DNA from 2 places in the Paracoccus sp. TOH genome. Region 1 is predicted to be linked to the other one. Evidence: riboswitches for the same ligand, from Rfam matches in the RefSeq annotation. Region 1 holds a riboswitch; the other holds the start of a gene.
The links. Region 1 has a riboswitch for thiamine pyrophosphate ahead of thiD (bifunctional hydroxymethylpyrimidine kinase/phosphomethylpyrimidine kinase). Riboswitches for the same ligand answer to the same signal wherever they lie in the genome.
Positions count from the first base shown of each region.

Region 2: it holds a riboswitch for thiamine pyrophosphate, as region 1 does, so the genes downstream of both, NBE95_RS09315 (TenA family protein) here and thiD (bifunctional hydroxymethylpyrimidine kinase/phosphomethylpyrimidine kinase) in region 1, are expected to answer to the same signal.

Region 1 covers NZ_CP098360.1:919,534-926,533, forward strand. Annotated here, with positions in the region: gene NBE95_RS04500 (HesA/MoeB/ThiF family protein) at 1-511, opposite strand, end outside; gene NBE95_RS04505 (thiamine phosphate synthase) at 508-1,104, opposite strand; gene NBE95_RS04510 (thiazole synthase) at 1,101-1,865, opposite strand; gene thiS (sulfur carrier protein ThiS) at 1,867-2,064, opposite strand; gene NBE95_RS04520 (FAD-dependent oxidoreductase) at 2,048-3,025, opposite strand; gene thiD (bifunctional hydroxymethylpyrimidine kinase/phosphomethylpyrimidine kinase) at 3,022-3,849, opposite strand; TPP riboswitch at 3,922-4,026, opposite strand; gene NBE95_RS04530 (nucleotide sugar dehydrogenase) at 4,102-5,268, opposite strand; gene NBE95_RS04535 (HAD family phosphatase) at 5,428-6,030, shown strand; gene NBE95_RS04540 (glycosyltransferase family 2 protein) at 6,152-6,955, shown strand; gene aroQ (type II 3-dehydroquinate dehydratase) at 6,952-7,000, opposite strand, start outside.
Region 2 covers NZ_CP098360.1:1,871,763-1,878,762, reverse strand. Annotated here, with positions in the region: gene hflK (FtsH protease activity modulator HflK) at 23-1,261, shown strand; gene NBE95_RS09325 (SPFH domain-containing protein) at 1,261-2,388, shown strand; gene NBE95_RS09320 (AI-2E family transporter) at 2,480-3,673, opposite strand; TPP riboswitch at 3,855-3,970, shown strand; gene NBE95_RS09315 (TenA family protein) at 4,049-4,690, shown strand; gene NBE95_RS09310 (NUDIX hydrolase) at 4,694-5,026, opposite strand; gene NBE95_RS09305 (FYDLN acid domain-containing protein) at 5,238-5,561, opposite strand; gene NBE95_RS09300 (SprT family zinc-dependent metalloprotease) at 5,699-6,394, shown strand; gene NBE95_RS09295 (GntR family transcriptional regulator) at 6,441-7,000, shown strand, end outside.

The DNA of each region.
Region 1 (7,000 bases):
GCGCGCGCAGGCTGGGGGCGCCCCCGCGCCGCCTGTCACCGCAGAAGCCGCCGACATAGCCCGCAAGCCCCAGCGCCGAGGCCGAGACCAGCGGCTTGCCCGCCGCCAGGCAGGCATCCGAAAGCGTATAGCTGGCGGCGTAGCTGTCGGCGCAATCCAGAACCACATCCGCCGCCGCCGCCAGCGCCGGCGCGTTCAGGGGGGTCAGGCGGTCGGCCAGCGCCTCGATCTCCACCGCAGGGTTCAGCCGGGCCACGGCCTGCGCGGCGGCGCGGACCTTGGGCAGGCCGACATCCTTCATGCGGTAAAGCGGCTGGCGGTGCAGGTTGGTTTCCTCGACCGTGTCGGGATCGACCAGGGTGATGCGGCCGATGCCGCTGCCTGCCAGGTATTGCAGCACCGGCACGCCCAGCCCACCGGCGCCGACGATCAGCGCATGGGCGGCACCGATGCGTTCCTGCCCCTCGGCGCCGATCTCGGGCAGGACCATCTGCCGGACATAGCGGTTCATGCCACCACCCGCAGCCATTCGCGAATCCGGCCCTCGGGGTCGGGGTTGAGCGTGATGTCGGTCACCGCCGAGGCCAGATCGGCGCCGGCGGCGAAGGCTTCGCGGGCGCGCTCGGGGGTGACGCCGCCGATGGCGACCAGGGGCGTCGCGCCGACCAGCTTGCGCCATTCGCGCACCCGGTCCAGCCCCTGCTGTTCCCATTTCATCTTCTTCAGGATCGTCGGCCAGACCGGCCCCAGCGCGATGTAATCCGGCTTCAGCGCCAGCGCCCGGTCCAGCTCGGCATGGTCGTGGGTCGAGACGCCCAGCCGCAGCCCCGCCCGGCGGATCGCCGGCAGGTCGGCCGTGTCCAGATCCTCCTGCCCCAGATGGATGAAGTCGCAGCCCAGGTCGATGGCGGCCTGCCAGTGGTCGTTGACGACCAGCGTGGCGCCGTGTTCGCGGCACAGTTCCTGGCACAGCGCCAGCTCGCCCAGAAGCCGGGCCGGCGGCTGATCCTTGATGCGGATCTGCACCAGCTTCACGCCCAGCGGCAGGGCGCGGTGCAGCCAGTCGCTGCTGTCGAAGATCGGGTAAAAGCGCGGCAATCTCATCCCAGCACCGCCATGCCGAAAAGGGGGGTCGAGGGCGCGGCCATGTCGCGGGCCTCGATCGGGTTGGCGCCATGCGCCAGTTGCCCGGCCTCGATCGCCAGGGCCATGGCCCGGGCCATCGCCACCGGATCGCCGGCCTTGGCGACGGCGGTGTTCAGCAGCACCGCGTCATAGCCCAGCTCCATCGCCTGCGCCGCGTGGCTGGGCAGGCCGATGCCGGCATCCACCACCAGCGGCACATCGGGGAAATGCGCCCTGAGGCTGCGGAGGCCATAGGGGTTGTTCAGCCCCCGGCCCGAGCCGATGGGCGCGCCCCAGGGCATCAGCACCGCGCAGCCCGCATCCAGCAGCCGGCCGCAGACCGACAGGTCCTCGGTGCAATAGGGAAAGACCTGGAAGCCGTCTTCGGACAGCAGCCGCGCCGCCTCGACCAGCGCCATCACGTCGGGACAGAGCGTGTCGTCGTCGCGGATGACTTCCAGCTTGATCCAGGGCGTCCCGAACAGCTCGCGCGCCATCTGCGCGGTCGTCACCGCCTCGCGCACCGAATGGCAGCCGGCGGTATTGGGCAGGACGGGGATGCCCAGCTCCTTGATCAGCCGGTGGAAATCCTGCCCGGCGCCGCCTTCGCGCCGCAGGCTGACCGTGGCGATGCCGGCGCCCGAGGCGCGGAACGCTTGCGCCATGATGGCGGGCGACGGGTATTGCGCCGTGCCCAGCATCAGCGGGCTTGCGACTTCGGTTCCGTAAAAGACCGGCATTTCAGCCCCCCTGCATCGGCGCCACGACTTCCAGCGCGTCGCCATCCTTCAGCGTGGTTGCGGGCCGGGCGGCGGCGGGCAGGAAGGCGCCGTTCAGCGCCGTCGCCACCTTGGCCGCGCCCAGACCGATCTCGGCCAGCGCGTCCTGCACGGTCGGGCCGGTCAGGTCGCGCGCCGCTCCGTTAAGGGTGATCTTCATCCATGAACTCCGGTTTCCGGCCCTCGATAAGGTAGTCGGCGGCCATGCGGGCCACGGCGGGGGCCAGAAGATAGCCGTGGCGGTAAAGGCCGTTTGCGTAAAGCGTGTCGCCGCGCCGGCGCAGGCGGGGCAGGTTGTCGGGAAAGGCCGGTCGCGCATCCGAGCCGAGCTCCAGGATCTCGGCCTCGGCAAAGCCGGGATGCAGGGCATAGGCGGCAGAGAGCATCTCGACCGCCGAGCGGGCGGTGACGCGATACTTGCCGCCCGTCTCCAGCATGGTGGCGCCGATCATGTAGACGCCATCCCCTCGCGGAACAAGATATAGGGGGATGCGCGGATGCAGCAGGCGGATGGTGCGGGTCAGCGTCACCTCGGGGCAGCGGATCACCAGCATCTCGCCGCGCACGCCGCGCAGGTCGGGAAGCTGGTCGCGGGCGGCCAGGCCGCGGGCATCGACCACCATGCCGGCGGGCGTGCCCTCGGTTTCGATGCGGATGCCCTGCGCCTCGAGCCGGTCGCGCAGGGCCAGCAGCGCGGCGCGCGGGTTCAGATGCGCCTCGGTGGCGAAATGCAGCCCGCGCGGGAAGCGGCCGGCCAGTTCCGGCTCGAGCGTCGCGATGTCGTCGCCGCTCACCGGCCGATGCGTCTGGGTCAGGCGGGCGAAGCGGTCGAGTTCCGCCCGATCGCGCGACGGCGCCAGCACCAGCGTGCCGCGGCGGATGACCTCGGCGCCCTGCGCCTGCCACCAATCGGCGGCGTCGAGGCCGAGCCGCAGCACCACCGGTTCGGCGCTTTCGGCCTCGCAATAGGGCGCCAGCATGCCGCCGGCGCGCCAGCTGCAGGCCTGCGAGCCGGGTTTGCCGGCCGGGTCGATGATCCGGGGCAGGGTGCCGCGCGCCGCCAGTTCGGTGGCGATACACAGCCCCATCACCCCGGCGCCCAGAATGGTGATCGCAGTCATGTCCGTCTCCAGAGCGCGTGGAAATGATGCACCGGGCCATGGCCCAGCCCCACCGACAGCTCATCGGCGGCGGCGATGGCGCCTTGCAGCCAGCCATGAGCGCGGGTCACGGCATCGGGCACCGTCATGCCCTGCGCCAGCCCCGCCGCGATGGCCGAGGACAGCGAGCAGCCGGTGCCGTGGGTGTTGTGGGTCTGCTGGCGCGGCGCGGTCAGGACCAGCGGCTGCGGCCCGACCAGCAGGTCGGTGCAGGTATCCTCGGTCGCGTGGCCGCCCTTCATCAGCACATGGGCCGCACCGAGGGCGCGGAGCGCCTCGCCCTGCCGGCGCATCGCTTCGGGCGTCGCGGCGGGATCGCGCCCCAGAAGCTGCGCCGCCTCGGGCAGGTTCGGGGTCAGCACCGTCGCCAGCGGGATCAGCTGCTCGCGCAGCGCCGCGACCGCTGCCTCGGCCAAGAGCGCGTCGCCGGATTTCGCCACCATCACCGGGTCCAGCACCACCGGCACCGGGTTGTCGGCCAGCAGCGCCGCCAGCCGGTCGGCGACGACTGTGATCACATCCGCGCCGCCGACCATGCCGATCTTGACGGCGCGCACCTCGAGATCGCCGAAAACCGCGTCGATCTGCGCCGCGACCATGGCGGGGCTGACCGCCTCGACCGCCGCGACGGTGCGGGTGTTCTGCGCGGTGATCGCTGTGATCACAGAGGCGCCATAGACGCCGAGGGCCGAGAAGCTTTTCAGGTCGGCCTGGATTCCGGCGCCGCCGCCGCTGTCCGAGCCGGCGATGGTCAGCGCGATGGGATAGGGCTGCAATCCCGACATGGCCCGCCTTTCATGCGCCGGGCTGCCGGGCGTCGGGAAAGGGGACGGGTGGCGGCCGATGCACGGGTTCTGCCGCGACACTCTACCCTTCCCTCCGCCGGCATGACCCGGATCAGGTTCGATGGGTCGGTGCCCGGCACCTCTCAGCCCCGTCGCGGGACTCCCCAAGTGTATAAGTCGTGCGCGGGACACTAGGCCTTGGCCGCCGGCTTTGCAAGGGCCGGTTCCGGTCGGCCGGTTCCAGTCGGCGGGTCAGTCGCGGCCGAACAGGTCGCGGGTGTAAACCTTGTCCCGCACGTCGGCCAGCTCGGGCGACTGGCGGTTGGCGATGATCAGGTCGGCCCGGGCCTTGAAGGCGTCCAGGTCGCGCACCACCGGGCTGTTGAAGAAATCCTCGCCGGTCAGCACGGGTTCGTAGACGATGCAGGGGATGCCCCTGGCCTTGATCCGCTTCATGATGCCCTGGATCGAGCTGTCGCGGTAATTGTCGGAACCCGCCTTCATCACCAGCCGATAGACGCCGACCAGCCGGGGCTTGCGGGCGATGATCTGCTCGGCGATGAAATCCTTGCGGGTGCGGTTGCTGTCCACCACCGCCGCGATCAGGCTTTGCGGCACCTGGTCGTAATTGGCCAGCAATTGCTTGGTGTCCTTGGGCAGGCAGTAGCCGCCATAGCCGAAGCTGGGATTGTTGTAATGGTCGCCGATGCGCGGGTCGAGGCCGACGCCCTCGATGATCTCGCGCGGGTCGAGACCGCGCGCCACGGCATAGCTGTCCAGCTCGTTGAAATAGGCGACGCGCATGGCAAGGTAGGTGTTCGAGAACAGCTTGATCGCCTCGGCTTCGGTCGAGCCGGTGAACAGCACCGGCATGTCCTTGCGGATCGCGCCCTCGGCCAGCAGCTCGGCCAGCCGCTGCGCCGCCGGGCCGTGGTCGCCGACCACGATGCGCGAGGGATGCAGGTTGTCGTAAAGCGCCCGCCCCTCGCGCAGGAATTCGGGCGAGAACAGGATGCCCGCATGGCCGGTCTCGTCCCGCATGCGCTGGGTGAAGCCCACCGGCACGGTGGACTTGACGACGATGGTGGCTTGCGGCGCGTGGCGGCGGGCCAGTGCGATCACGCTTTCGACGCTGGAAGTGTCGAAGCGGTTCGAGCGCGAATCGTAATTCGTCGGCGTGGCGATGATGACGAATTCCGCCCCCGCCAGCGCCTCGGCCGCGTCGTCGGTCGCGCGCAGCTTCAGCGGTTTCCCGGCCAGCCAGGCCGAGATGTCGGCATCCTCGATGGGCGAGCGGCCCCCGTTCACCTGGGCCACCCGGGCGGCGTCCACATCCAGCGCCATGACCTGGTGGTGCTGCGCCAGCAGCACGGCGACCGACATGCCCACATAGCCCAGCCCGGCAACCGCAATCGTCATCTGTTCCGCCTTCCTGCGTTTCGGACCGGCTTAGCACGGGTTACGGCCCTGCAGAAGCGGGTGCGTGCCCGGCCGGCAGATCGGCGCCTTTGTCATGGATCGTGCGGCCTTTCCCGATTAGATGGCGGCAGCAGAGCCGAAGGCGAGGAAAGGCAAGCGATGAAACATGTGATCTTCGACCTGGGCGGGGTGCTGATCGACTGGGATCCGGCCCTGGCCTTTGCCGATGTCTTCACCGACCGGGCGGCGGCCGAGACCTGGATGGAGCGCATCGGCTTCCCGGCCTGGAACCGGCTGCAGGATGGCGGGCGCAGTTTTGCCGCGGGGCTGGCCGCCGCCCGCGCCGAACATGGCGACGCGGCACGGCATCTCGAAGGCTATCTGGCGGGATTCCCCCTGACCATCGAGAAGACCATCCCGGGCAGCTGGGAGATCGCCGAGGCGTTGCTGGCGCGCAATGTCGCGCTTTACGCCATCACCAACTGGGCGGCCGAAACCTGGCCCCATGCGCTGGAGCTGCATCCGCGCCTAGGCAGCCTTTTCGCCGATATCGTGGTGTCGGGGCAGGTCGGCGCCCTGAAGCCAGCGCCGGCGATCTTTCGGTTGCTGATGGACCGAAACGGGCTGCTGCCGGCGGACTGCATCTTTGTCGATGACAGCCCCGCCAATGTCGAGGGCGCCCGGGCGCTGGGCATGGACGGCATCCATTTCACCGACGCCGAGGCGCTGGGCGCCGAACTGGCCCGACGCGGGCTGTTCTAGGCGCCGCGGCCGCTGTCAGCGAACTGTAAGCCAGGGGCCTATAAGTCGCCGGGACCGCGCTGTCCCGGCAGCCGCGGCCTGCCTGCGGGCGGAAAAGACGACCAACTGAGGGAAACCCCGCGTGACGCTTGTCATAACCCTGTCCTCGATCCCGTCTCGCTTCGCCGAGCTGGGGCCCACCCTGCGCTCGGTGCTGAACCAGCAGGTGCCGCCCGACCAGGTGCGGCTGTACATTCCCCGGCGCTATCGCCGCTTTCCGGACTGGGACGGCGCCTTGCCCGAGGTGCCGCGCGGCGTCAGCATCCACCGCACCGACGAGGATTTCGGCCCGGCCACCAAGATCCTGCCGGCGGTGCGCGATTTCGCCGGCCAGGATTGCGAGCTGCTGCTTTGCGATGACGACCGCATCTATGACCGCGGCTGGACCGCACGCTTCCTGGCCGCGCGGCGCGCGCATCCCGATTGCGTCATCGCCGAGGCGGGCGGCTTCGTTCCCGGCCATGAAGGCACGGTCCAGCCCCGCGCCCTGCCGCGCCGCAAGGGTTGGGGATACCGGCTGCTGCGGCTGGCGACGCTGGGCCTGCACAAGCCCGCGCCCTGGCTGGGCTCGGGTCATGTCGATATCTTCAAGGGCTATGGCGGCGCCATGCTGCGCCCGGCATTCATGCCCGACAGCGCCTTCGACATTCCCGAGTTGCTGTGGACCGTCGACGATCCCTGGCTGTCGGGCAACCTGGCGCTGAACGGGGTCAGGATCTGGCTGAACGCCGAGGGCATCACCCCCGGCGAGCGCCGGGTGGCCCGTTGCGACGCGCTGCTGCATTTTTCCTGGCAGGGCAAGGGCCGCGGCCCGGCCAATGGCGCCTGCTACGACTGGTTCCGCCAGAATCGCGGCATCTGGGGGCCGGCGGGCGCCGCCCCCTAGCCGACCAGCTTGGCGACGTGGCGCAGCGCCAGCAGGTAGCCGTGG
Region 2 (7,000 bases), 950 kb from region 1:
CAGAGAGCGAGGCACGAGACGGATGGCGGGACAAGGCCCCTGGGGCGGCGGCGGAGATGACGGCAAGGGCGGCAGGCAGCCGCCGCAGGAAGGGGGCCAACGCCCCTGGGGAAGTGCCGGGGGCAACAATCAGGGCGGCCGCGACGACCGGCCGCAGGGTCCGCGCCGCGGCGACCAGATGCCCGAGATCGAGGACCTGGTGCGCAAGGGCCAGGATCGGCTGCGGGTGCTGATGGGCGGCAAGGGCGGCGGCGGTGGTCGCGGCAACGGTCCGCGCCGCCCGCAGGGCCCGCAATTCCAGATGAGCCGCGGCACCTGGGGGCTGGTCGGGCTTGCGGCGGTGGCGCTTTGGGCCTTCACCAGCTTCTACACCGTCAAGCCCGAGGAACGCGCGGTCGAGCTGCTGTTCGGCAAGCCGGTCGGCACCGGCGATCCGGGTCTGAACTTCGCGCCCTGGCCCTTCATCACCGCCGAGGTGGTGCAGGTCTCGGGCGAGCGCACCACCGAGATCGGCACCGGCCGCGCCGGGCCGATGGATTCGGGGCTGATGCTGACCCGTGACCAGAACATCGTCGACATGGCCTATCAGGTGGTCTGGAACATCTCGGATCCCGAGAAATTCCTGTTCAACCTGGCCGATCCCGAAGGCACCATCCGCGCCGTCTCGGAATCCGCCATGCGCGACATCGTCGCCCGCTCGGAACTGGCGCCGATCCTGAACCGCGACCGCGGCGCCATCGCCGACGATCTGAAACTGGCGGTGCAGAACACGCTGAACGATTACGAGGCGGGGATCAACGTGCTGCGCGTCAACCTGGACCGCGCCGACCCGCCGCGCGAGGTGATCGACAGCTTCCGCGAGGTGCAGGCCGCCCAGCAGGAACGCGACCGGCTGGAAAAGGAGGCCGACGCCTATGCCAACCGCGTGCTGGCCAGCGCCCGCGGTGAGGCGGCTGCGGTGATCGAACGCGCCGAAGCCTATCGGGCCGAGGCGGTGAACACCGCCGAGGGCGAGGCCGCGCGTTTCAACTCGGTCTATGACGAATATATCAAGGCGCCGGAGGTGACACGCCGCCGGATGTATCTGGAAACCATGGAAAAGGTGCTTGGCGGGGTGAACAAGGTCATCCTTGACGGCGAGGCCGGGCAGGGCGTTGTGCCCTATCTGCCGCTGGATCAGTTGCGCAGCGGAGCACCCGCCGCGGGCAGCCGGAATTCGGGCAATGCCAATGCGGGCAATACCAGCGGGGGGAACCAGTGATGAACCGTGCGATCTCGCTTCTGGCACTGCCCTTCCTGGTCGTGGTCGCCGTGCTGGCGATCTCGGCGCTCTATATCGTCGATGTGCGCGAAAAGGCGCTGGTGCTGCGCTTCGGCGAGGTGGTCGAGGTGCGCGAGGAGCCGGGCCTTGGCGTCAAGGTGCCCTTCCTCGACAATGTGGTGAAATACGACGCCCGCATCCTCGGCCTGCCGACCCCGCCGATGGAGGTCACGCCGCTGGACGACCGCCGCCTGGTGGTGGACGCCTTCGCGCGCTGGCAGATCACCGATGTGGTGCAGTTCCGCCGCGCCGTCGGCGGCGGCGGCATCGAATTCGCGCAAAGCCGGCTTGAGCCGATCGTGACCAATGCCATCCGCCAGGTGCTGGGTTCGGTGCCCTCGACCACGGTGCTGTCGGATGACCGCACGGCGCTGATGAACCGCATCCGCGACCTGGCGCGCGAGGATGCCAAGGATCTGGGCATCCGCGTCATCGACCTGCGCCTGACCCGCACCGATCTGCCCGAACAGAACCTGACCGCGACCTATGCGCGGATGCGGGCCGAACGCGAGCGCGAGGCCGCCGACGAGATCGCCCGCGGCGGCGAGGCCGCGCAGCGCGTCCGGGCCGCCGCCGACCGCACCGTGGTCGAGCTGACCTCGGAGGCAAGGAAGCGCGCCGAAGTGGTGCGGGGCGAGGCCGATGCCCGCCGAAACGCCATCTATGCCGATGCCTTCGGCCGCGATCCCGAGTTCTTCGCCTTCACCCGCTCGATGACCTCCTATGAACGGGCGCTGCGGGGCGAGAACAGTTCGCTGGTGATCCAGCCGCAAGGCGAGTTCTTCGACTATCTGCGCAATGACGGGTCCGAGCGTGCCAACCCGGTGCCGGCGCCGGCCCCCAAGGCCGGAGCCGAGACCGGGACCGAGACCGGGGCCGAGGAACCTGCGGCCGAGACCGAGGGCGCGTTGCAGCCGGGCGAGACGCCCGCGCCGACCGAGACCAATCGCGAGGGCCAGCCGCTCGGCTCGAATGCGGGGGTGACGCTGACGCCGCTGCCCGAAACCCTGGCGAGCCCACCGCAAGAGGAATCGGTGGTGCCGCCGGCGCCGGCGCCGGCGGACTGAACCGCGGCCGACGACGAAAGAAACGGCGGGGCGCCTTCTGGGCGCCCCGCCTTTTTCATGCCGCAACGGTCCGGGCCGGGTTCAGTCGGGTTCAGTCGGGTTCGGCCAGCAGGCTGTTGCGGCGCGTCTCGTCCTCGGCGATCTCGCGCTGCCATTCCCGCCAGATCGAGACCAGCAGCGCCATCAGCACCGGTCCGACGAACAGGCCGACGATGCCCAAGGTCTTCACCCCGCCGATCAGCCCGAAGAAGGTCGGCAGGAAGGGCAGTTTCACCGGCCCGCCGACCAGAACCGGACGGATGGTCTTGTCGACGACGAACAGCTCGCAGGTGCCCCAGATGAACAGCGCCGCGCCCTCGACCGGCGAGCCGCTGGCGGCCAGGTAGATCGAGACCAGCGTGAAGCTGAGCGGCGCACCGCCGGGGATCAGCGCCATGAAGCCGGTGATGACCCCGAAGGTCACCGGCGAGGGCACGCCGGCCAGCCAATAGGCCAGACCCAGCACCACCCCCTCGCCGATGGCGATCAGCGTCATGCCGGTCACGGTCGAGCTGATGGTGGCCGGAACCACCCGCGACAGCCGGCTCCAGCGGTCCGGCAGGATGCGTCGGCCGACGCGGTCCACCTGCGCGACGATCCGGTCGCCGTCGCGGTAAAGCACGAACAGCGTGATCAGCATGAACAGCAGCGTCAGCGCCAAGTGGAAGGCCAGCGAGCCCGCCGTCACCGCGCCGCGATAGATCGCGCCGATATTCGAGCCGCTGACCAGTTGCACGATCTCGCTGATCCCGCCGGGCCGGCCGATATAGGTCTGCCAGTTCTCGTTCAGCCAGTCGCCGATCTGCGGCAGATCGACCATCCAGGCCGGCGTGGGCGCCCCGGCGCTGTTGACCAGGATCGCCCAGTTGATCCAGTCCCGCAATTCGCGGAAGGCATAGACCAGCGCCAGGGTCAGCGGCACCACCAGGAAACAGACCAGCACCAGCACCAGCAGCGCCGCGGCTCCGGTGCGGCCCAGGTTCAACCGGAAGGCGGCGCGGTTGCGCAGCGGCCAACTGGCCAGCGCGATCACCATCGCCGCCAGCACCGGCACCAGAAAGCCGTGGAAGAAATAGATCGAGGCCGCGACGATGGCCAGCAGCAGCCAGCGCGCGGCCGAGATATTGGTCACCAGGGGCGGGCGATGCAGCCGCAACCCGGTCTGCCTGGCATGTTCGCCGCGCTGCGTCTGCTGCTCTGCGAATTCGGTCCTGCGTTGTCGGTCCGGCATATCGCCTGTGGTCATTGTCTCCGGTCCTGGTTCGGCGCCGGCCGGCGCGTCATGCTGCAACGAGATAACAGATCGCCCGCCGCTGCAAGCCGGAATGCCGGCGCAAGGCGGGCGGACGCGGCAAGGCGCGCTCACGATCCTGTGGACCACGGGCATGTCAGGGGCGTGACAGCGCCGGCCGGCGCGGCTAGGGTCGCGCCCGACCAAGGGGAGTCCCGGCAAGGGGCTGAGAGACTGCAGGCACAAGCGGCGCGGTGACCCTTAGAACCTGATCCGGATCATGCCGGCGAAGGGATGGTATGGACCTGTCTGCCCCATGCCTCTCCCTGGCCGGCCTCACCCGCGAGGCCATGACGGAAAGCCGGTCTCGCCCCATGACAGGAGGACAGCATGTCCGAACGTTTCTCTGAAATCCTGCGCCGCGAATGCGCCGCCGACTGGACGGCGGCCACCGGCCACCGCTTCGTGACCGACCTGTGCGACGGCAGCATCGCCGATGCGACGATGGCGGCTTATCTGGTTCAGGACCACCGTTTCCTCGACGCTTTCCTGACGCTTCTGGGTGCGGCCATCGCCTCGGCCGACCGTTTCGAATCGCGGCTGCGCTTCGGCCGCTTCGCCGGCATGGTCTCGGGCGAGGAGAACGACTATTTCCTGCGCGCCTTCGCGGCGCTCGGCGTCAGCGAGACGCAGCGGGCCGCCATTCCCGACAAGCCGCCCACCGCCGGTTTCCAGGCGCTGATGCGCGAGGCGGCGGCGACGCGCGCCTATCCCGCCGTGCTGGCGGTGCTGGCGGTGGCCGAGGGGCTCTATCTCGACTGGGCGCGCCGGGCGCCGCAGCCGCTGCCCGAAAACTTCGTCCATGCCGAATGGATCACCCTGCACGATAATCCCTTCTTCCGGGATTTCGTCGCTTTCCTGCAGGCCGAACTGGATCGCACCGGCCCCGCCGCGGCCGGGCAGGCCCGCGATTTCTTCCGCCGCGCGGTGCGGCTGGAGGTGGAGTTCTTCGACGCGGCCTATCAGCCCTAGCCGTCAATCCCCGACGATCTCGACCGGAAGCGGGCCAGCCGGCGGCCCGTTTTCCCGATAGTCCAGCACGATGCGCCGCAGCGCCGTCGGCGCGATGCGCTCGGCGCTGTGGCGCAGCTCGGGCAGGCGCCACCAGCGGAACTCGCGGATCCTGCCGGCCTCGGGCGCGGCCTGGACGGCGGGGCGAAAGGCGGCGGTCTCGATCAGGAAGTAATCCTCGGACTGCCGCCAGCGGCGCTGGCCCAGCGTCATCGTCACCCGGCGGCGCCAGACCAGCGGGCCGGGGGCGGGCAGGGCGAAGCCCAACTCCTCCATCAGCTCGCGGCGCAAGGTCACCTCGGGGGTCTCGCCCGGCTCGGTGCCGCCGCCGGGGGTGATCCACCAGTCGCCGCTGCCTAATCCACCCGCATCAGCAGCACCCGGTCATCGGGCGTCAGCAGGATGGCGCGCATGGCCTGCCTGTCGATGATCCGCATGGCGCCCCCGAGCCAAGGAAAAGCCCCGGTCCGGCGGGTGCCGTCCGGGGCCGCTGTCGCATTGACGAGGATTATTCCTCGTCGCTGTCCGGCACGTCGGCGATATCGTCCAGCGACACGTCGCCGTCATCGTCGTCATCGTCCAGCAGATCATCGTCCAGATCGCCGGTATCGGCGTCATCGTCCAGATCGTCGTCATCGACCAGTTCGTTCTGATCCTCGTTCCGCGCCGCGGTCTTTTCCGAGATCAGCGAGCGCGACCGGCCGTTGGTCAGGCTTTCCACGGTGAATTCCGCGCCGCAGGCCGGGCAGGTCATCGGGTCGTTTCTCAAGTCGTAGAAGCGTGTGGCGCAATGGGGGCAAAGGCGTTTCGTGCCCCATTCCTCTTTGGGCATGGTATTCTCTTTTTCTGCCGCGTTCAGGTAAATCCGCTGTCCCCTGCCATAGCCGGGCGGGGCTGTCAAAGCCTTTTCCCCTTGCGGGCGGGTGGCGGTGCAGGGGAAAGATGGAGCAACAGGCAGGCCGTCGCAAGATGCGGGACAAGATGGACAGGATTCTGGTCGGAGGCGACATCCCGGTGACGCTGCGGCGCTCGGCCCGGGCGCGGCGCATGACGCTGCGCGTGGCGCGGGCGGGCGGCGAGGTGGTGCTGACCCTGCCCAGCCGCACCAGCCTTTCCGACGGCCGCGCCTTTGCCGAGTCGCGGGCGGAATGGCTGCGCCGCACCCGGGCCGGGATGCCGGCGCTGCAGCGGGCCGAGCACGGAGCGCTGCTGCCGGTCGAGGGTCGGCTGCGCCGCATCACCCCGGCCGAGACCCGGCGCGTCGCGCTGACCGAGGAGGCGCTGCTGGTGCCGCTCGGCCGGCCGGCCGGCGTGGTGGTCGAGGCCTGGCTGAAGCACCTGGCCCAGGCCCGGCTGGTCGCGGCCTGCGACCGCCATGCGGCGGCGCTGGGGCGCGGCTTCCGGGCGCTGGCGCTGCGCGACACCCGCTCGCGCTGGGGCAGCTGCACCCATGACGGGCGGCTGATGTTCTCCTGGCGCCTCGCCATGGCGCCGCCCGAGGTGCTCGATTACGTCGCCGCGCATGAGGTGGCGCATCTGGCGCATATGGACCATTCGCCGGCCTTCTGGGCCGCGACCGGGCGGCTGATGCCGGATTACGACCGCCATCGCGCCTGGCTGCGCGCGCATGGCCACGAGCTGCTGGCCTGGCGCTTCCGCCTTTGACGGGCAGGGCTTGACGGCCGCCGGTTTTGTGATCACAGCATGGCGCATGACTGCTTCGCGTTCCTCGGAAACCTCGGCCCATGAGCGGCTTTACCGCAACCTGCGCCAGCGCATCATGCTGGGCGAATTGCCGCCCGGCCTGCCGCTGACCCTGCGCGGCATCGCCGCCGAGCATCGCGTCTCGATGACCCCGGCGCGCGAGGCGGTGCGGCGGCTGGTGGCCGAAGGCGCGCTGTCGCTCTCCTCCTCGGGGCGGATCACCACGCCGGAGCTCTCCATCGAGCGCATCGAGGAACTGGCCGCCCTGCGCGGGCTGATCGAGCCGGAACTGGCCGCCCGCGCCCTGCCGCGCGCCCACCAGGCGCTGATCGAGCGCATGGCGGTGATCAACGCCGCCATCGGCGAGGCGGCCGAAAGCCACGACGCCGTGGGCTATATCCGCACCAATCTGGAATTCCACCGGCTGCTCTACCTGCGCGCCCAGGCGCCGGCGATGCTGGCCATCGTCGAGACGGTCTGGCTGCAGCTCGGCCCGACCATGCGGGCGCTCTACGGCCGGGTCAAGCGCAACGAGCCGCCGCGCCATCACCGGATGATCCTGGCCTC